3 regions of the Arthrobacter sp. SAFR-044 genome follow, and region 2 is predicted to be linked to each of the others. Evidence: riboswitches for the same ligand, from Rfam matches in the RefSeq annotation. Region 2 holds a riboswitch; each other region holds the start of a gene.
What was found. A riboswitch is a leader RNA that binds a small molecule or an ion and turns the genes downstream of it on or off. The one in region 2 is predicted to bind cyclic di-AMP.

Region 1: another riboswitch for cyclic di-AMP. It lies ahead of ACR65J_RS08120 (LysM peptidoglycan-binding domain-containing protein); the one in region 2 lies ahead of ACR65J_RS19260 (aggregation-promoting factor C-terminal-like domain-containing protein).
Region 3: another riboswitch for cyclic di-AMP. It lies ahead of ACR65J_RS16745 (C40 family peptidase); the one in region 2 lies ahead of ACR65J_RS19260 (aggregation-promoting factor C-terminal-like domain-containing protein).

Annotation. Positions count from the first base shown of each region.
Region 1 is NZ_JBPFDN010000004.1:164,342-170,574, reverse strand. It holds gene ACR65J_RS08130 (DNA alkylation repair protein) at 1-347, opposite strand, end outside; gene ACR65J_RS08125 (TraR/DksA family transcriptional regulator) at 344-703, opposite strand; cyclic di-AMP (ydaO/yuaA leader) riboswitch at 1,069-1,240, shown strand; gene ACR65J_RS08120 (LysM peptidoglycan-binding domain-containing protein) at 1,244-2,089, shown strand; gene ACR65J_RS08115 (protein adenylyltransferase SelO) at 2,200-3,672, opposite strand; gene ACR65J_RS08110 (ribonuclease Z) at 3,656-4,603, opposite strand; gene ACR65J_RS08105 (mycothiol transferase) at 4,596-5,120, opposite strand; gene ACR65J_RS08100 (hypothetical protein) at 5,172-5,603, opposite strand; gene ACR65J_RS08095 (AI-2E family transporter) at 5,843-6,233, shown strand, end outside.
Region 2 is NZ_JBPFDN010000016.1:83,135-89,367, forward strand. It holds gene ACR65J_RS19255 (glycosyltransferase family 39 protein) at 1-2,054, shown strand, start outside; cyclic di-AMP (ydaO/yuaA leader) riboswitch at 2,222-2,382, shown strand; gene ACR65J_RS19260 (aggregation-promoting factor C-terminal-like domain-containing protein) at 2,388-3,092, shown strand; gene ACR65J_RS19265 (glyoxalase superfamily protein) at 3,208-3,627, opposite strand; gene upp (uracil phosphoribosyltransferase) at 3,672-4,307, opposite strand; gene ACR65J_RS19275 (phosphatase PAP2 family protein) at 4,320-5,144, opposite strand; gene ACR65J_RS19280 (nucleoside deaminase) at 5,199-5,705, shown strand; gene ACR65J_RS19285 (glycosyltransferase family 4 protein) at 5,789-6,233, opposite strand, start outside.
Region 3 is NZ_JBPFDN010000011.1:97,503-103,735, forward strand. It holds gene ACR65J_RS16735 (HNH endonuclease) at 1-130, opposite strand, end outside; gene ACR65J_RS16740 (NlpC/P60 family protein) at 397-1,164, opposite strand; gene ACR65J_RS16745 (C40 family peptidase) at 1,328-2,008, opposite strand; cyclic di-AMP (ydaO/yuaA leader) riboswitch at 2,079-2,258, opposite strand; gene ACR65J_RS16750 (M23 family metallopeptidase) at 2,387-3,202, opposite strand; cyclic di-AMP (ydaO/yuaA leader) riboswitch at 3,215-3,444, opposite strand; gene ACR65J_RS16755 (iron-dependent transcriptional repressor DtxR) at 3,561-4,262, opposite strand; gene serC (phosphoserine transaminase) at 4,559-5,689, shown strand; gene ACR65J_RS16765 (DUF3027 domain-containing protein) at 5,801-6,233, opposite strand, start outside.

The DNA of each region.
Region 1 (6,233 bases), on a different contig from region 2:
AGGAAGCCCTCCAGGCGGGTCAAGTCAGAATGCCGGAGCAACTGCACCCTTGTCTGCAGGAGCACCACCGCTGCCAGGCGGCGCTCGAACACCGGCCGGGAACCGGGCCTCGGCTGACCCCATAAAGCGGAGGCCAGCATGACCGTGCCGTCATGGTCCAGGTCCTTGAATTTCCGCAGCGCATCACGGACAGTCCCGCGGACGGCCCCCACAGACGAACCATAAGAGGCCAGCATCCCTTCCAGCCGTGCCCCGACGTCGTCCGCATGGTACCAGGTGCCCTCGTTCTGCAGCGTACGGTCCACGAAATCCGCCGCCGCGGACACCACGTCCGCCGCACCCGTCATCGCCCGCGCCCGGACGCCGCGTGCAGGATGCAGAACGGGGTCCACGGCCGGGCTTCCAGCCTTCCCTCGGCGATAGGCTCCCCGCACACGGCACAGGTTCCATAGGATCCCGCCGCCAGCCGGGCAAGGGCCGCTTCAATCTGGTCCAGGCCCGCCGAACTTTGTTTCAGGAGCGCGGAGGCCTGCGAGAGTTCGAAGGCGATGGTGGCGCCCTCGGGATCGTGCTCGTCGTCGACATTGGAATCCTGGCGCGCCGAGTTCGCAGCCTCGATGTCCGCCCGCAGTGCCGGCAACAGTGCCAGGCGCCGCGCCCGCTCCTCTTCGAGCAGCGCACGGAACCGTTCGAAATCCTGCATGGAGACAGCCTAACGCGTGAGTCAGCCGGTGCCGGTTCAGGGATACCGGGTGGTTCCAGGCGGGCACGTGGGAGCGTAGCGGCAACGGGTTGCGATGGTCACAAACAGGGGCCCAGTCCCGAAGCCGACCGCCACGCGCTCAGGATGAAACAGAATTTCGTGTCCGCTTTGTTACCAGGCAGGAAGGTGAAGTATCAGCCGAGGTCGGCCCGGGAACCGGGGTAACGTCCAGACGTTTGCGCAATTCGAGAGAAGGACCTCGTATGTTATCTAAATGTGACAATGGCGTTGAGGGTGGGTTATGGTCGTCTGGTGTCCCTCTCAGACGGGACATTCCCGTCAGCATGCCGAGCCCTGCCGCTGATCATGGGATCCAACCGCTCCAGTTGGCAGGGACGGGGGAACCAAGTTTCCACGGCCACATGTTGGCCTAGGGGTTAAGTCGAAAGTCCCTCCGCTCATCGCGGAGCTGCTTCCGGCCGGGTATCTCCAGCCCGAACCCGACAGCTCACCCCGCAGGCATGGGAGAGGCGATCAACCGTGTCAAAAAATTCCATTTCAGCCCGTCACCGCGCGACTCCGGCCCGCTCCATTGTGCTCGAGGGCCTCGCCGTCACAGCCAAGTCCCAGGCCCGCTCGCTGGGCCGCCCGGCGCTCGCCGTTGCTGCAGCGTCCGGCATTGCCTTCGGAGTCGGCGCCCCGGCCCACGCAGGTGTAACCGCCCCGGACACCACTGAGCAGACCACCGTCCAGGCCGCCTCCGCACCCGTTGCCCCTGCTGCAGCCCCCGCCGCAGCGGCCGCGACTGTCCACACCGTGGTTTCGGGCGACACCCTTGGCGCTATCGCTGCGGCCTACGGCGCAGGCCTGAACGACGTCCTGTCGGCCAACGGCCTGGGACTGTCCTCGGTCATCTACCCGGGCGACCAGATCCAGATCCCCGGTGCAGGCTACACCGCAGCTCCGGCACCCGCACCCGCAGCGGCCCCCGTGCAGGCCGCAGCCGCCACCGCACCGGCGAACACCGGCATGAACATGTCCTACGCTTCCGCTACCCCCGTGGCATCAACCACCGGTACGGGCACCGGCGCAGCGATCCTCGCCTCGGCCTACGGCCAGGTGGGCGTCAAGCAGGACTGCACTGCCATGGTTGAAAAGGCGCTGCGTTCCGTCGGCAAGTCCGTGGGCGACCTTGCCCCCACCCAGTTCTTCCAGTACGGCACCGTTGTAGGCTCTCCCGCTCCCGGCGACCTGATCATCACCTCCGGCCACGTGGGCGTTTACGCGGGCAACGGCCAGGTTGTTAGCGGCGGCGTCAACGGCTTCGATACGCAAGTGCACTCCATCAGCTGGCTCGGCGGCTACTCCGCAGTACGCGTCGCCTAGTCGTCGCATTGTCCGGCGCGCTTAGCGGCGCCGACTGAAGCAGGAGGGTGGCAGCCGGGAAACCCGGCTGCCACCCTCCTGCCGTTTTGCTGAGCGGCGTCCCGCCGCGGTCAGGTCCCGCAGAAGGTCATGTAGCTGCCGAAGTCCTCGGGCGGGCCCTGCATGTAGCGTTCCAGCCCGGGCCGTTCGCTGAAAGGATCAGTGACCGCCTCCAGCAGCTGCTGCAGCGGACCCATGTCTCCGCCAGTGGCAGCGGACAGCGCCTCCTCCACAAGGTTGTTCCGGGGAATGTACGCGGGGTTTACGCTGTCCATCAGCTCCGGGTCAGGCTGGAGCGCCTGCCACCGTTCCAGCCACGCATCGAACGCGGCCAGGTCAAGGACCATGGCGCGCACGGGGCGCAGTTCCCCACGGGCTGCCTTCCCCAGGTTTCGGAAGAACAGGGTGTAGTCCACGGGACCGTCTTTCAGGATGCCGATGGCATCGTCCACCAGAGAGGAAGCAGCGGCTTCATCGCCGGTTCCCCCGCCGCTCTTCAGGCCCAGCTTGGCTGTCATTCCGCTGGTCCATGCCCGGCTGTATTGACCGCGGAAACCACGCAGCACCTCCACCGCCGGGGCAACCGCCTTCTCCTGGTCCTCATCGATGAGCGGCAGCATGGCCTCGGCGAGCCGGGCCAGGTTCCATTCGGCCAGGACTGGTTGGTTGGCGTAGGCATAGCGCCCGCCGACGTCGATGGAGCTGTAGACGGCCTCCGGATTAAAGGCGTCCATGAACGCGCACGGACCATAATCGATGGTTTCCCCGGAGATGGTCATGTTGTCCGTGTTCATGACCCCGTGCACGAATCCCACCAGCATCCACCGGGCCACCAGCTCCGCCTGGGCGGAGACGACAGAACCAAACAGTGCCAGGTAGGGGTTGGCGGCGTCAGCGGCGCGCGGGTAGTGCCTGCTGATGGCGTGGTCCGCCAGCCGTTTCAGAAGGTCCGCATTTTCGGTTGCCCGCGCGTACTGGAAGCTGCCTACGCGAAGGTGGCTGCTTGCCACCCGCGCCAGGACAGCGCCGGGCAGCATGTCATCGCGCCGGACCTGCCGCCCGGTGGCCACGACGGCGAGCGAACGGGTGGTGGGAATGTGCAGTGAGTGCATGGCCTCACTGACGATGTATTCACGCAGCATGGGCCCGACGACGGCACGGCCGTCCCCGGCACGGGCGAAAGGCGTGCGCCCCGAGCCTTTGAGGTGGACGTCCAGGAGGCGGCCGTTATGGTCCGTAACCTCCCCCAACAGCAGGGCACGTCCGTCACCGAGCAGGGGTGAGTAGCCGCCGAACTGGTGTCCGGCGTACGCCTGCGCCACGGGGGTGGCCCCGGCGGGAACGTGGTTTCCCACCAGGAGCCGCACCCCCTCAGGGCTGCGCAGGTATTGCGGGTCAAGGCCCAGGTCCATGGCCAGCTTGTCATTCAGGACGAGGAGCGCGGGGCTGGGTGCTTCCTCGGCCTGCCACGGGACGGCAAGTTCGGCCAGTTCCCGGGCAAAAAGGCCACCGAACGTGACCGTGGATTCAGCTGCTGCCGTCATGGTTTAACCCTATCGCCGTAGTGCGGACTGATGCCTCCCGTGCCGGTTGCCGGCGCCGCGGAACCGGGATCCGCTGCAGGTCGCGGGCAGTGATAACGGTAACCCCTGGAGCCCGGGCCCGCGCCTGCTCCGCCAGCAGCAGGACGTCGTCCCCGTACCGTGACGAGAAGTGGGTAAGCACCAAGGTGCGTGCCCTGCCGGACGCGGCCAACTCTCCGGCCTGCCCGGCGGTAAGGTGCAGGTATTGATGCGCCAAACCGCCGTCGTCGTCACTGAACGTTGACTCGGCAACCAGCAGGTCTGCCCCGTCTGCCAATTCCTCGGCGCCCGGGCACGGCGCGGTGTCCATGATGAAGGCGAAGCGCTGGCCCGGCCTGGGAATGCTCACGTCTTCCAGCCTGACTGCCCCGAGGACGCCATCGCGCTGCAGCCTTCCCACGTCCGGGCCTCCGATTCCTGCCGCCCGGAGCCGCTCCGGCAGGAAGGTGCGTCCGTCAGGCTCTGTAAGCAGGTAGCCGTGCGTCTCGATGCGGTGTTTCAAGGGCCGGACCTCCAGGCCCTCCGCCACGGGACCGGTGCCGGAATGCGGGTGGAGCCGCAGGTCGATGCCGGGTGAGCTGACCGCCACAAGGGCGCGGACCACCGGGTCACCGGACGCCGGATAGTGCAAATGGACAGGGTGGGCCACACCGTCAAGGGCCATCCTGGACAAGACCCCGGGCAGGCCGTAGCAATGGTCTCCGTGCACGTGGGTGAGGCAGATCCTGGTGATGTGGCTGGCCGCCACCCCGGCGTGGATCATCTGGCGCTGGGTGCCCTCGCCGGGATCGAAAAGCAGGCCCTCGCCGTCCCAGCGCAGGAAGTACCCGTTGTGGTTCCGGGTCCGGGTGGGTACCTGGGAGGCGGTGCCCAGCACCACCAGTTCACGCACCGCTGGTATCTGCCGTCCCGGAATGCAGCCCCTTGGCGTATGCGGCCTGGCCGACGTGCTGAAGGCAGTCCCCCAGGATACTGACCAGCCGTACACCAAGTGTGACCGGCGGATTCCAGTGCCTGTCCACCACGCGGTCCAGGCCCGGATCGTCGACGTCGTCCAGGACCTTCACGGTCTGCCGGTGCACGGCCTCGTAGTACTCCTGCAGGAGTTCGCGGGGCGCCCTGACGGCGTCCACCTGCTCACTGGAGTGCCCGTAGCCCGTGTCACGCTCCCCCAGCTGAAGGCCGAACCTATTAACGAACCCTTCCGCCGTCCAGACCTGTTCGAGGCCCGCAGCGGACGCAACCTGCGCATCCTCCACCCGCCCGGTGTGCCAGATCAACCACGCGATGGAGTTGCCGTTGCCGGCCGGACGGTGCTGCAGCCGCGCGGGGTCGAGCCCGTCGAGCACCTGCCGTACCAGGCCCGGGATCCGGTCAAAGGCCTCCAGCAGCAGTTCTTTGGATTGCATGGGTCTCCCTCCCCTGCCGGCCGGGCCAGTCCGGCCCGGCCGGCAGGGTTGCTAGCGTTCCAGGTCGTCAGGCTCGAACTCACTGAGCGGCGAGCCGCCAAAGTTTTCCTCGTCGTCGCTGGCGTCCGCCTCGAGGCCGGTGGGGGCTTCGCCAAAATCGACATCCGCTGCGGCTTCGCCCAGAGTAGGGGCGTCCGGAGGCACCTGCTCATCACCGGAGCGGTACCGCGCCTCGGCGGTTTCGTCCCGCAAGGTCTGGTCGCTCAGGAAGTCTTCCTCTTCACCGGAGAGGGCTTCATCCTGCAGCAACGGGTCCTCCTGCCAGCGGTCGGGGTTGTTTTCGGCGGCGCCAGGGTAGCTGTCCGGCTCCCCCGATACGGGGTCCAGTTCCAGGGACGATGCTGCGCCGGGAGTCTCGTCGAGAAGCACGTCTTCCTGCTCCACAACTTCCAGCTCATCGTCGGGGACGTTCTGTTCAGTCATGATGGTGCCTTTCTCGTTGGCCGTTGGACAGATATTAGTAAGCATACTGACGAAGCGCGGTGAATGTGAACCTTGACCAAGCATTCTGCGATTTCCCGGCTGACCACCGCTGACGTTATTCATCGCGGAAAATCAGAAGTCCAGTGCGCACCATAACCAGCGCGCACTATAAGGGGTAACAGAGACCGCAAAGACGTGCTGTTCGAGCCGGCTTCGAGCGGCAGGCAAGGAGAAAATCCATGGAACGCAATGTCCCCGCGAACGGCGGGGCGGCAGAACCGTCCGGTCCCCGGTCCCTGGCGGGAAGAATGTCCCTCCTTTTGACCGACGGCCTGGGCCGGGCAAGCATACGGGCGGTCCAGACGCTCTCCCTGCTGGCGCTCGCCTGGGCAGTGGTGACGGCGGCCACCCGGGTTCCGCTGGTCACCATCCCGGTTCTAGTGGCGATGATCCTGGCCTCGGCGATGGCTCCCGCGGTCCGCTGGCTGGCGGCCCGGGGGTGGCCCCGCGCGCTGGCCGTCCTGTCGTCTTTCCTGCTGATCCTGGCAGTAGCGGCCGGCGTCGTGGGAGGCATCATCGCACTGGTCAGGCAGCAGGCCTCCGTCCTGGCAGCGCGGGCTGAAGCAGGAG
Region 2 (6,233 bases):
AGCCCTCCACGTCCAGCAGCCCGGCCTTCGGGGCCGGGGCTGCAAAACCCGGTCCGGGCTGGGCACGCCACGCTTTCGGCGGCCAACCGCGCTGGGTGCGGCCCTCCGCCGCCGCGCTCCTGGTGGCCACTGCGGTCCTGTACCTGTGGAACCTCGCAGCCACGGGCTACGGCAACTCTTTCTACGCGGCGGCAATCCAGGCAGGCACCAAGGACTGGACCGCATTCCTCTTCGGATCGCTCGACGCCGGAAACGCCATCACCGTCGACAAGCCGCCCGCCGCACTGTGGATTCCCGCGCTGGCCGGCCGGATCTTTGGGTTCTCGCCGCTGAGCATGCTGGTGCCGGAGGCATTCATGGGCGTGGCCGCCGTCGGCTTCCTCTACCTGGCGGTCAAGAGGGTTTCCGGACCCGCGGCAGGCCTGCTGGCCGGCGGCGCCCTGGCCCTGACGCCCGTGGCTGCGCTCATGTTCAAGTTCAACAACCCCGACGCCATGCTCACCCTCTGCCTGGTACTCGCGGCATACTTCACCACCCGGGCCATTGAACGGGCGGGCTGGAAGTGGCTGGTTGCTGCAGGAGCCGTGATCGGCCTGGCGTTCCTCGCCAAGATGCTGCAAGGCTTCCTGATCGTTCCGGCGCTGGGACTGGCCTACCTGTGGGCTGCCCCCACCTCGATCAGCCGCCGGCTGGGGCACCTCATGGGCGCCCTGGGCGGCATCATTATGGTGGCCGGCAGCTACATCGCCCTTTTCCAGCTGACGCCGGCCTCGGCACGGCCCTACATGGCCGGCTCCACCACCAACAGCTTCCTGGAACTGACCTTCGGCTACAACGGCCTGGCCCGCATCACCGGCTCAGGCGAAGGCATGCCCGGCGGCGGGGCGGGAGGCGCGGCCGGCGGACCCGGCGGTTTCGGCGGGGGCAACAGCGGATTCGGCGGGGCGGCAGGGCTGCTGCGGATGTTCGGCACGAGCTTTGGCGGCGAAGTGTCGTGGCTGCTGCCCGCCGTCCTCGTCCTGCTGGTGGCCGGCCTGTGGTTCACCCGGCGGGAAGCCAGAACCGCCATGGGCCGTGCGTCGCTGATCCTGTGGGGCGGCTGGCTCCTTGTCACCGCGGGTGTCTTCAGCTTCATGAGCGGCATCGTGCACCCCTACTACTCTGTGGCGCTGGCGCCGGCGATCGCAGCCCTCATTGGCATCGGTGCCGTGGAACTCTGGCGCGGCCGCTCCTACTGGCCAGCCAGGATTGTCCTGGCTGCAACCGTCCTGGGCACCTCCATCTGGTCGGCAGTCCTCCTGGGCCGCGACGCGTCCTGGCTCCCCTGGCTGCGCGTCGCCGTCATCGTCCTCGGCGTCCTTGCCGCCGCCGGCATCCTGCTCCGTGTTGACGCGCTTGGCACCGGACGGTTCCGGCGCGCGGGTGCTGCCGCCGTCGTCGTCGTATCCCTCCTGGCCGGCGGACTTGGGGCGGGTGCCTGGACCCTCGCCACCGCAACGTCCGCACATTCAGGTTCCATTCCGACGTCGGGGCCGGCGGGCCCGGCGGCAGGCGGCTTTGGAAACCGGGCGGCAGGTTTCCGCGGCGGCCGCGCCGACGGCACGGACGCGGCCACCGGAACGAATGGGTTTGACCCCGCAAACCGAATTGATGGCGCACCGGATGCAGCCGGCGGAGCCGCTGGTCCCGGAGGAACCGGCGGCGGCCCCGGTGAAGGAACCGCCGACGCCGCGGTCACCGCATTGCTGTCATCCACCACGACCAAATGGTCCGCGATCGTCAGCGGCGCCAGCCAGGCAGCCAGCCTGGAACTCGCTACCAACACCAACGTCATCGCACTGGGCGGCTGGAACGGCGGAGACCCGTACCCCACCCTCGCCGAGTTCCAGGACATGGTGTCCAAGGGCGAGATCGGGTACTACATCCAGGCCGGCGGCATGGGCGGAGGCGGCATGGGCGCCCGCGGCGGCAACTCGGAGGTGGCAGCCTGGGTCCAGGCCAACTTCCAGGCCCAGACTGTGGGCAACTCCATCGTTTACCAACTCGCAAAGTAGGATGCACCGATAGCCTCCAGGCTCGAACGATCCCGGCAAGCGGTGCAAATCGACGCGCTGCTTGCCGTGACTTCTGTTACCTAAATGTGACTTTGGCTTAATCTTCCTGTACCGTCGATTGGGTGCGGCCCCCGTTCGGGCCGCATATCCCGGGTTGACGCCAAGCTCTGCCGCTTCCCCTGGATTCCGATTGAGCAACGGCAGAGGCGGGGGACCCACCGTCCCGGGCAATGAATGCCCTTGGGGTTAAGCACGTACGTGATCTTTCCGTACGGCCGGATGCCCTCATCCGAACCCGACAGCTAACTCCGCAGGTGTGAGAGGCGATCAATCATGTCCAAAAACACGGCAGAACCATGCCTGCCCGCTAAACACCGGGCCAAGCAAGCGGCAAAGAAAACCACCCTGGGCCAGCGCGCCGCCGTCCTTGCAGCATCGTGCGCGGTGCTGGTTGGGGTAGGCGCGGCCGGGCAGGCCACCGGCAGCATGACCCCGGTGTCATCCACCGAGTCAAGCACGGCAGCGTCCGACGCCCAAATGAGCATCGAGAAGAGCGAGATCCGCTCCAACCCTGTGGAGAGCCCCGCTCCCGCCGCAATCGCCGTAGCACCGCAGGCGGCCGAACCGGCTCCCGCAGCGGCACCTGCCGCCCCCGCGCCGGTCGCGCCAGCCCCGGCACCTGCACCCGAGCCCGCCCCCGCACCTGAGCCGGCACCCGCCGTCGCGGTCAACGATCCCGCCGGTGCCCAGGCTTACGCCGCCAGCCAGTTGGCCACGTACGGCTGGGGACCGGACCAGATGCAGTGCCTGCAGACGCTGTGGACCAAGGAATCGGACTGGACCACTACGGCCACCAACCCCAGCAGCGGTGCGTACGGCATCGTCCAGTCCCTCCCTGCTGAGAAGATGGCCAGCTCCGGCGCCGACTACCTCACCAACTACCGCACGCAGATCAACTGGGGCCTGAACTACATCAAGCTCAGCTACGCCTCCCCGTGCGGCGCCCTGGACTTCCACCTGGCGCACAACTGGTACTAGGCACTGCTCGCCTGCGGCGGTGAGCTGAAGGGGCACCTTCCGCTGAGCCTCCCAGGCAGCAACCGCGGCCCGCATCCATCCGGATGCGGGCCGCGGTGCGTTGAGCTGCAGCGTGTTAAGTCGCCGGGGTTTGGGTCTCGGTGCTCTGGGCTGCGTCAGGCCCGGCGTTCCGCCACGGGATGTACTGCACAGCCCACTTATTGCCGTCCGGATCGGCGAAGTACACGAAGTGGCCCCAGTCCTGCACGTCAACGTCGCTGACATCCACGCCGTTGTTTTTCAGGTAGTCGTGGGCGGCATTGATATCGCTGACCACCATCTGAAGGGTCGATCCCGTACCGGGCGGGGCGTCCGAAAGACCCTCGCCGATGCAGATGGAGCAGGCCGAACCCGGCGGGGTCAGCTGCACAAAGCGGATGTCGTCCGACGGCCGCTCGTCGTAGTCGGCGTTGAAGCCCACCTTGTTGACGTAGAAGTCCTTGGCGCGGTCAACGTCGGACACGGGGACAAACACAAGTTCGAGTTTCCAGTCCATCCGCACAGGCTAGCGGCGCGGCCCGGTCCAAAAAAGGGGGAACGCTACCCTGCGATGCCGTAGAGGCGGTCTCCCGCGTCGCCCAGGCCGGGAACGATGTAGGACTTCTCGTTGAGCTTCTCGTCGATGGAGGCCAGGACGATGTGCACGTTGGCCCCGGACAGCTCCTCCTCCAGCCGGGCCAGGCCCTCAGGCGCGGCCAGCAGGCAGATGCAGGTAACGTCCGACGCGCCCCTCTTGAACAGGAACTTGATGGCCTCGCGCAGGGTGCCGCCGGTGGCCAGCATGGGGTCCAGGACGAACACCTGGCGGCCGGTCAGGTCCTCCGGCAGGCGCTCGGCGTAGGTAATGATGTCCAGCGTTTCCTCATCCCGGGCCATGCCCAGGAAGCCTACCTCCGCGGTGGGGACCAGCTTGGTCATGCCTTCCAGCATGCCCAGGCCTGCGCGCAGGATGGGAACCACCAGCGGAGTGGGCTTGGTGAACGCCGTGCCAATGGTGGTGCTGACAGGCGTCTCGATGGTGACAGGCTCGGTGCGGACCTCCCGCGTGGCTTCGTAGGCCAGCAGGGTCACCAGCTCTTCCGTCAGCTGGCGGAAAACCGGCGACGGCGTGTTCTTGTCCCGCAGGACGGTGAGCTTGTGGGCGACCAGGGGGTGGTCAACAACGAGAGTACGCATCCCCCAAAACTATCATCCGGCCGTGTCCTTGTTTTGGCTGCCTCGGGCGTGCTCCTTGCCGCCGTCGTGGTGGTGGTGCACTTCCTCGGCAACCACATCACGGACAATCGGATGGTCGAATGACGGCGCCGCCCCGGCGTGCTCCCGCCGGCGGACCAGGTGGAACAGCCTGTGCGCCAGGATCACCACGCCCACCCAGGTCAGCCCCAGCAACCATCCGGCCATGACGTCGGTCAGCCAGTGGTGGCCAAGGAAGACGCGGCTCAGCCCCATGGCGATTATGAAGATCGTGCCCGCCGTGATGGCCGTGACGCGCACCAGCACGGCCTGGAACTGGAGGCAGACCAGGTAGACCACCAGGCTGATCACTACCGTGGTATTCAGGGTGTGGCCGCTGGGGAAGGACGGCGAATCCTCATAAGGGGGCACCGCGTCCGCGTGGTCCGGGCGGGTGCGGCCCACCAGTTTCTTGCCGAAGGTGGTGGCCATGATGGAAACTCCCGCCGCACCGCCGATCAGGAGGAGCGGGCGCCAGTTCCGGCTGAGGAACGTCAGCCAGGCAGTGAGGATGCTGGCAAGGATGGGCATGCCGACGCCGCCGCCTATGTTGGTGAAGCCGGTAACAAAGGCATCAAGTCCGGGACTGCGGAGGCTCTCGGCCAGGGCCAGGGCGGGCTTGTCCAGGTTGGCCAGGCCCGCAGAATCCACCACATCGTCGTACACCTCCGCGCCCAGCAATGCCAGGGACACGATGATCACGCCGCCCACGAGGATGGTGAGGAGCAGCGCGGCGTAGGGCTTGAACCAAAGACCCAGACGATCCCGAAGAGTGTCCATGGTGCCTCCCTGCGTCGGCAAGTAACCTGAATATCCCGAAACTATCATTGACCCATGCCGTTGCCCGAAAAGAAACATGATGCCTGGATGGGCCTTGCCCTGGCGGAGGCCCGGCGGGCACTCGCCACGGAGGATGTTCCCATCGGCGCCGTGGTGATTGGGCCCGACGGCGACGTGCTGGGTTCCGGCCGAAACCAACGGGAGGAACTGGGTGACCCCACGGCCCATGCCGAGGTGGTGGCCATCCGGGAAGCGGCGGGACGGCTCCAGGAACGGGCACGGCTCGACGGCGGCCGTGGCGACGGCTGGCGGTTGTCCGACTGCACGTTGGTGGTCACCTTGGAACCCTGCGCCATGTGTGCCGGTGCGATTGTCCTGGCCCGGATCCCGCGGGTGGTGTTCGGGGCCTGGGACGAGAAAGCCGGCGCCGCAGGGTCCGTATTCGACATCCTGCGGGAACGCCGGCTGAACCACTGGGTGGAGGTGTACCCGGGGGTCCGTGAGGAGGAGTGTGCCTTGTTGCTGCGCGAGTTTTTCGCGAGGCACCGGAGCAGCCTTTAGTGCAGTTCCTGCGCTGCCGTTCGGTGGCTGCCGCCAGTTCGATGCCGCTCCCGGCGCCGCCGCTCCCGCCGCCAGCCCTTCTGTCAGTCCCGTTCCGACAGCAGGGCCAGCACTCCCCTGGCCGTGCTGTTCCAGTCCGGAAGCCTCGTCCGAGCCTCCAGCGCCGTTGCCCGCCAGCTCTCCCTGGTTCCCGCGTCCTCAAGCCATAGGCGCAGAACCCCGGCCAGCCGCCCGGGGCTCTCCTGCCCACCTTCCGGAAGTGGCAGCGCTGCCCCGGGAAGCAGCGGTCCGCCGCTAGCAGTCTTTAATCCGGCCAACCCCAGCGCCTCCACCGCCCCCGTCCCTTCGCGGACCAGAACGGGAATGCCATGGGCCAGCGATTCAGTGACAGCCATGCCAAAGGCCTCTTGCCGGGACACCAGGAGGCTGAGATCCGTCCGTGCCCATTCAGCGTCCAGCGCTTCGCCCGCGAGCTCGCCCGTGAGCCGCACCCGGTCCTCCAACCCATTCTCCGTGATTGCAGCCCGG
Region 3 (6,233 bases), on a different contig from region 2:
TGGGGCCTACCACGGGGTCGTCCCCTTCGGCCACCACGCTTGCCTTGCCCGTGAGCACAAGCACCAGCGCCCGGCGGAAAGTGATTACCGCCAGCGGTTCATATCCAGCATTCAGAACGAGAGTGCGCATGCACTTACCTCTTCACGGCCGCACCCGTCAGGGGCACGAGGGCCGGCTGCCCCCGGCATGTCCGGGCTATGGATCGACATCACAAGAGTAAGCAAAGAAGTGCAGAATCGGGTAATCGCGGCCCCTGGGCCCGTTCCAGCCCCAAAGACAAGGACAGGCAGCCATGCGGGCGCGGAAGGCTCAAAACGAAAAGGACCCCCGCCTTCCGGCAGGGGTCCTTTGCTGCAATTCGTGGCCGACGCTGGTTCAGGCCGGCACGAAAAATGTTACCTTACGCGGATGGCAACGGGTCCGGAACCAACATTGGCACTGAAGACCACGGTGTCGTTGCCGTTGTAGCCGCCGTGCACGGCCATGCCATTTCCGGCGTAGACGGCAATGTGGGCCATGCCGCCGCCGCCATCAGCGTAGTACAGGAGGTCGCCGGGCTGGGCCTGGGACATGGGCACGGTGTCACCCAGTGACAGGTAGCCGGCAGGCCAGTCATGGAAGTGGATGCCAACGGCGGCCAAGGCGTTGGTCACCAGCATGGTGCAGTCCTGGTGCACGCCAAGCTGGGCATAGGCGGCGGAGAGAATGGCTGCACCCTTCCCGCTCGCGGAAGCCTGGGCTGCAGGAGCAGCCGGAGCAGCAGCGGTGGCAACCTTGGCCGTGACCTTGGGAGCGGCAGCGGGCTGGGCAGCAGGTGCAGCCTCCTGCACCTCCACCTGGGGCTCAGGCTCGGCGACGGGAGCCGGCGTGGTGGTGACGGCAGGCTTCTCGTAGCTGATGGCGATGGTGGAAGCCGCGGAGATAGGAGCATCAACGACCGATTCAACCTCCAGCTGGGATGCCGGAGCGGAATCGCGCTTGACGTTGGCGTCGGCAGCGTTCGCAGCAATTCCGCTGGTCAGGACCAGGCCGGAAGCCGCGGCGATAACAGCAGCCTGGCGGCCCATGCCACCGGCGTTGTCGCTGACAGCTTTGGCAATGATTGCGATCGAGTTGGTTTTGGTGACCTCGGCGCGGTGCCGTGCGGTAGCACGAGTCGTCATGAGTTCTCTCTTTCGTTTTTCCTTCGGACCGCGTGTAGGCAGGCAAAGGGAACTGGACGCGCCGGCATCTTGGGGGTACGCCGGCGCATCCCGAACGGGGATGTGGTTTCTAGCGAAAAGGCTTTGGGCAAAGAAATAGCCCTTGGAGCATGAAGTCCAAGAACTACTTGTTGAGGTGGTAGTACGACGAGGTACCGGTGGCTGCAGGCGAGTGCAGCAGCGTGCCCTGGGACGGGTTGAGTGCGCTGATCATCATGCCGTTGCCGACGTAGATGCCCACGTGCGCGCCGCCGTTCTGGACGACAACGTCGCCAGGCTGCGGGGTGGAGGTGGGGGTCATGATGTTCCACGCGTTGGTGCGGGGGATGCTGATGCCGGCCTGGGCGTAAACCCACTGAACGAACCCGGAGCAGTCCCAGCCGGTGACGGGGCTGGTGCCGCCCCACACGTAGGAGTGTCCGATGCCGGTGTAGGCGATGGCTGCAATGCCGGACGTTGCCGCGGATACGGTCTCTGCGGCTTTCGCGGCCGGGGCAGCGTCCTGGCCTGCGGTGGCCGTGGCAGCGCGTTCGGCCGTAGCGGTGGACTGGGTACGCACCGCTTCCACCTTTGGAGCGGCGGTGGTCTTGACGACGGGGCGCTCGAAGGAAACCGTGGCCGTCGGGGCGGCGGTGACAGCGAGGGCCGTCTGGGCCGAACCGGACTCGGTGGAGGCAGAGACACCAGCGGTGGTGTCTGCTGCGGTGGCCGGCAGGCCCATGCTCAGGATGAGGCCCGACGCCGCTGCCACAACGGCAGCCTGGCGGCCTACGGGCCCGGCATTTGCACTCACGGCCTTGGACACGGCGTCCAAGGGGCTGGTGCGAACCGTTTGCGCACGGTGGCGCGCAGAATTATGGCGTGAAGACACGAAGGTAGCCTCTCCCAATGCCTGCGAGGTGAGCTGTCGGATTCGGATGGGAGTCACCCGGCCACACTGCTTCCTGGGAAGCTCGTGACTTAACCCCAAGGCCTTCTGAACGTGAAGGCCAAAATTGGTTCCCCCGCCCCTGCCAGACGATGAAATGCGAACGGACCTTGAGCGGTGGCAGAGTTAGGCAATCCACTCAAGAGCGTCAACTTCGGAAAAGTTGACGCGAGTTAGACGGTACAGCAGTTTTCTTTCAATGTCACATTCAGGTCACAGCGCGTGGATGCGATCTGAGAGTGGTCAATCATTTGGTTACAGCCAGCCCATCGGGTCGACCACTTCGCCGTTGACCTGCACCTCGAAGTGCAGGTGGCAGCCGGTGGACGCCCCTGTCGTGCCGCTGAGCGCCACAACGTCGCCCCGGGAGACCGTCTGGCCCACCTTGACGTTGAAGGACGACAGGTGGTTGTAGGTAGTCTCGAGCCCGTTGCCGTGGTCGATGACCACCCGGTTTCCGCCGCCGAACTGGTGCCAGCCCGCGAAGGTCACGGTGCCCGTCGCGGCAGCAAGGACGGAGGTTCCGCACTGGGCCACGAAGTCCTGGCCGCGGTGGAAGTCCCCGGAGCCACCGGTGATCGGGCTCACCCGGTAACCGAAGGGTGACGCAGTGGTGAGCGAGGCCAGCGGCGCGGCCAGGGTACCGGCCGACGCGGCCCGCGTTACGGAACCGGCGGACTGGGCGCTCAGGAGTTGCTTCAGCTTCCCGTCGGGGTCGGCCTGGGTCACTACGGCTGAGCGGCTGAAGTCGATCTGGGCCCCGATATCAGCGGAAATCTGGGGACTGACGGCGGAGGCCGCCAACGGCGCGTTGCCTGACGCGTCCGTTGCCATGACAGGACTGGTGGCGGGCACCGTGACCGTCAGCACCAGGCCGGTGGCGGCCAGGGCGATTCCAGCTTTCTGGCCGATACCGCTGGCGGCGGCAAACTCCGTCACCTGCCGGAACGGACCCCGGCGCCGGCGCGCGTCGCGATGCAGATCACGGGGGCGCTCCGCTGCGACATCTTCGACAACCCGGGGTGCCGAAGGGGTGCCGGCCGCGCGGCGCCGGCCCCGGGAGGTCTGCATGGTCAAGAAGGGTTCCTCTCTGGAAAAGCCTGCGGAGTTAGCTGTCGGATTCGGGTCAGAGAGATCAAAGACCCGGCCCGTCAGGGCAAGCTTCTGCACAGGGGTGTTCCCGGAAGAATCCTTCACTGGAGAGGCTTGCTGCTGACGGACTTCACCCCAAGGCAGCCCCCCGCTGCCGTTTGTGGTTCCCCCGCCTCTGCCAGTAACGACTCGTGCACCCGATCCGCTGGCAGAGCTCGGCTCCGGATCGGGTAACGCTTAAGTATCAACGATTGGTTCCACTATAGGGCCTTAAGACCCTAGGTAACAATTCCGTTATCTTTGCGTGGAACGACGGCGCTGGGCTATAGGGCCCGCCTCAGGACCGGCGCATGGCGACAAAAACGTGGGCTGCAACCTCGGGCGGGAGCTCCAGTGCGCCTTCGATTCCGGAGACGCGCACGGAGATGTAATCCCCCACGCGCTCCAGGCCTACGGCAGCCCCGGGCCGGATTCCGCCTTCGTCCAGTTGCGCCAGCAGTTCCGGTTCCACCTGGATCGGTTCCGCCAACCGGCTGATGGTCACCACGGAGGCGGGCGCATAACTCTTCATTGCCTCGACCAGGCTGATGGCGCCGTCGGCCAACCCGGTGGCCGGCTGTCCGCCCAGCGCCGCGAGGCCGGGGATCGGGTTGCCGTAGGGCGATTCCGTGGGATGGTCCAGCATCTCGTAAATGCGCCGCTCAACACGCTCGCTCATGACATGTTCCCAGCGGCAGGCTTCGTCATGCACGTAGGCCCAGTCCAGTCCGATGACGTCGGCCAGCAGGCGCTCGGCCAACCGGTGCTTGCGCATGACTTCGGTGGCCCGCTTGCGGCCCGTATCCGTGAGTTCCAGGTGCCTGTCACCGGAGACGACAACCAGTCCGTCGCGTTCCATCCTGCCGATGGTCTGGGACACGGTGGGGCCCGAGTGGCGCAGGCGCTCGGCGATACGGGCCCGGAGGGCAACGATGTTCTCTTCCTCAAGCTCCAGGATGGTCCTGAGGTACATCTCCGTAGTGTCGATCAGATCCGTCATCCAGCTCAGCTCCTCGAGCGCAGTACCTTGCGTTGTCCCACCGTATCGCCTCTTGCCGCGAGGTAGTCCGGGGGCCAGCTTAGCCTATTTTGACTTTGTCCGAATAGCCGCGCCCCGGGCAGCCTGACAGCGTGCGGCGCGTCTCATTGTCTGGACTTTGATCCCTCCGGCTCCCGCCCCCACTGCCATTCAGGCAGAATGGGGAAGGCCCTGTTGCGCAGCCACTGCGCGCCACCGGCCACCTTTAACCCGCCCGTCCGGACCAAAGCTTTCGTCCCCGCCGAATTGGAGCACCTGTGAGCGACACCAGCATCACGATCCCCGCCGACCTCCTGCCCAAGGACGGGCGGTTCGGCGCCGGCCCGTCAAAGGTCCGCCAGGAACAGATCGATGCCCTGGCAGCAGCGTCCAAGACCATCCTCGGCACGTCCCACCGCCAGGCGCCCGTCAAGAACCTGGTTGGATCGGTCCGGGAAGGGCTGAACCAGTTCTTCCGCGCCCCGGAGGGCTATGAGGTAGTCCTCGGCGTCGGCGGCTCCACGGCGTTCTGGGACATCGCGAGCTTCGGGCTCGTCGAGAAGAAGGCCCAGCACCTGTCCTTCGGCGAGTTCGGCTCCAAGTTCGCCTCGGCCACCAACAAGGCGCCCTTCCTGGATGCCTCCTCGATTATCACGTCAGAGCCGGGCACGCGCCCTGCAGCCCGGGCAGAGGCCGGGGTGGACGTCTACGCCTGGCCGCAGAATGAGACCTCCACCGGCGTGGCCGCCCCGGTCCAGCGGGTAGCCGGAGCCGACGAAGGCTCCCTGGTCCTGGTTGACGCCACCTCCGCGGCCGGCGGCCTGGACGTGGACGTTGCACAGAGCGATGTCTACTACTTTGCCCCGCAGAAGAACTTTGCTTCCGACGGCGGCCTGTGGCTTGGCTTGTTCTCCCCCGCCGCCATCGAGCGTGCTGCACGGATCAAGGCCAGCGGCCGCTGGATCCCGGATTTCCTGGATCTCCAGACCGCCATCGACAACTCCCGCCTCAACCAGACGTACAACACGCCCTCGCTGTCCACGCTGGTCACGCTGGACGCCCAGGTCCAGTGGCTGAACTCCAACGGCGGCCTGGACTTTTCCGCAGCGCGCACAGCTGACTCGGCCGGACGCATCTACAGCTGGGCCGAGGCCTCCGACTTTGCCACCCCGTTCGTGGCCAAGGCGGAGGAACGCTCCAACGTCATCGCCACCATCGACTTCGACGAGTCGGTTGATGCCGCGGCTGTTGCCAAGGTCCTGCGCGCCAACGGCGTCGTGGACACTGAGCCCTACCGGAAGCTGGGCCGCAACCAGCTCCGCATCGCCACCTTCGTGGCCATCGAGCCCAGCGATGTCTCCGCCCTGCTGTCCAGCATCGACTACGTTGTGGGCGAGCTGCGCAAGTAGGTACGGCAGCAGCTACAGGTAACGTACGACGGCGCCGCCCGGGTTCTTCCCGGACGGCGCCGTTTTCGTTGTCGCCCGCAAGGGCTGGCCGGTTTCCCGGCAAAGGTGCGGTCAGGCTCCCGGCTGCGTGCCGGCGTCGTCCGTGGAATCCTCCGCCGCTTCCGCTGTTTCCTGGCCGTCCGCTGCAGGCCGGGCTGCTTCGGGGGCGGCTGCTTCCCCGCTGTCGGCTTCGGACTCCTGCTGCTGGTCCTCCTCCTGCTGCTGGTCCTCGGGGCGGACGCGTTCGGCCCACGGCACCCACTCGGGGGCGAGGATCGAATCCTCGGATGGAAGCAGGCCCAGCTCGTTGACGGTGACCACCTTGGAGCGCGAGTTGCGGGTCAATACCGCGTACCACTGCCATCCTGCGTAACCGGGCAGCCTGGACTCGAACAGGTGCGTGACCAGCCGGTCGCCCTCGCTCTTGGCCGCCAGGTGCGCGCCGACGGTCGCCGCCGGCGTGATGCCCTCCACGGCGGCCCGGGCAGTGTCCACCGCAGCAGCC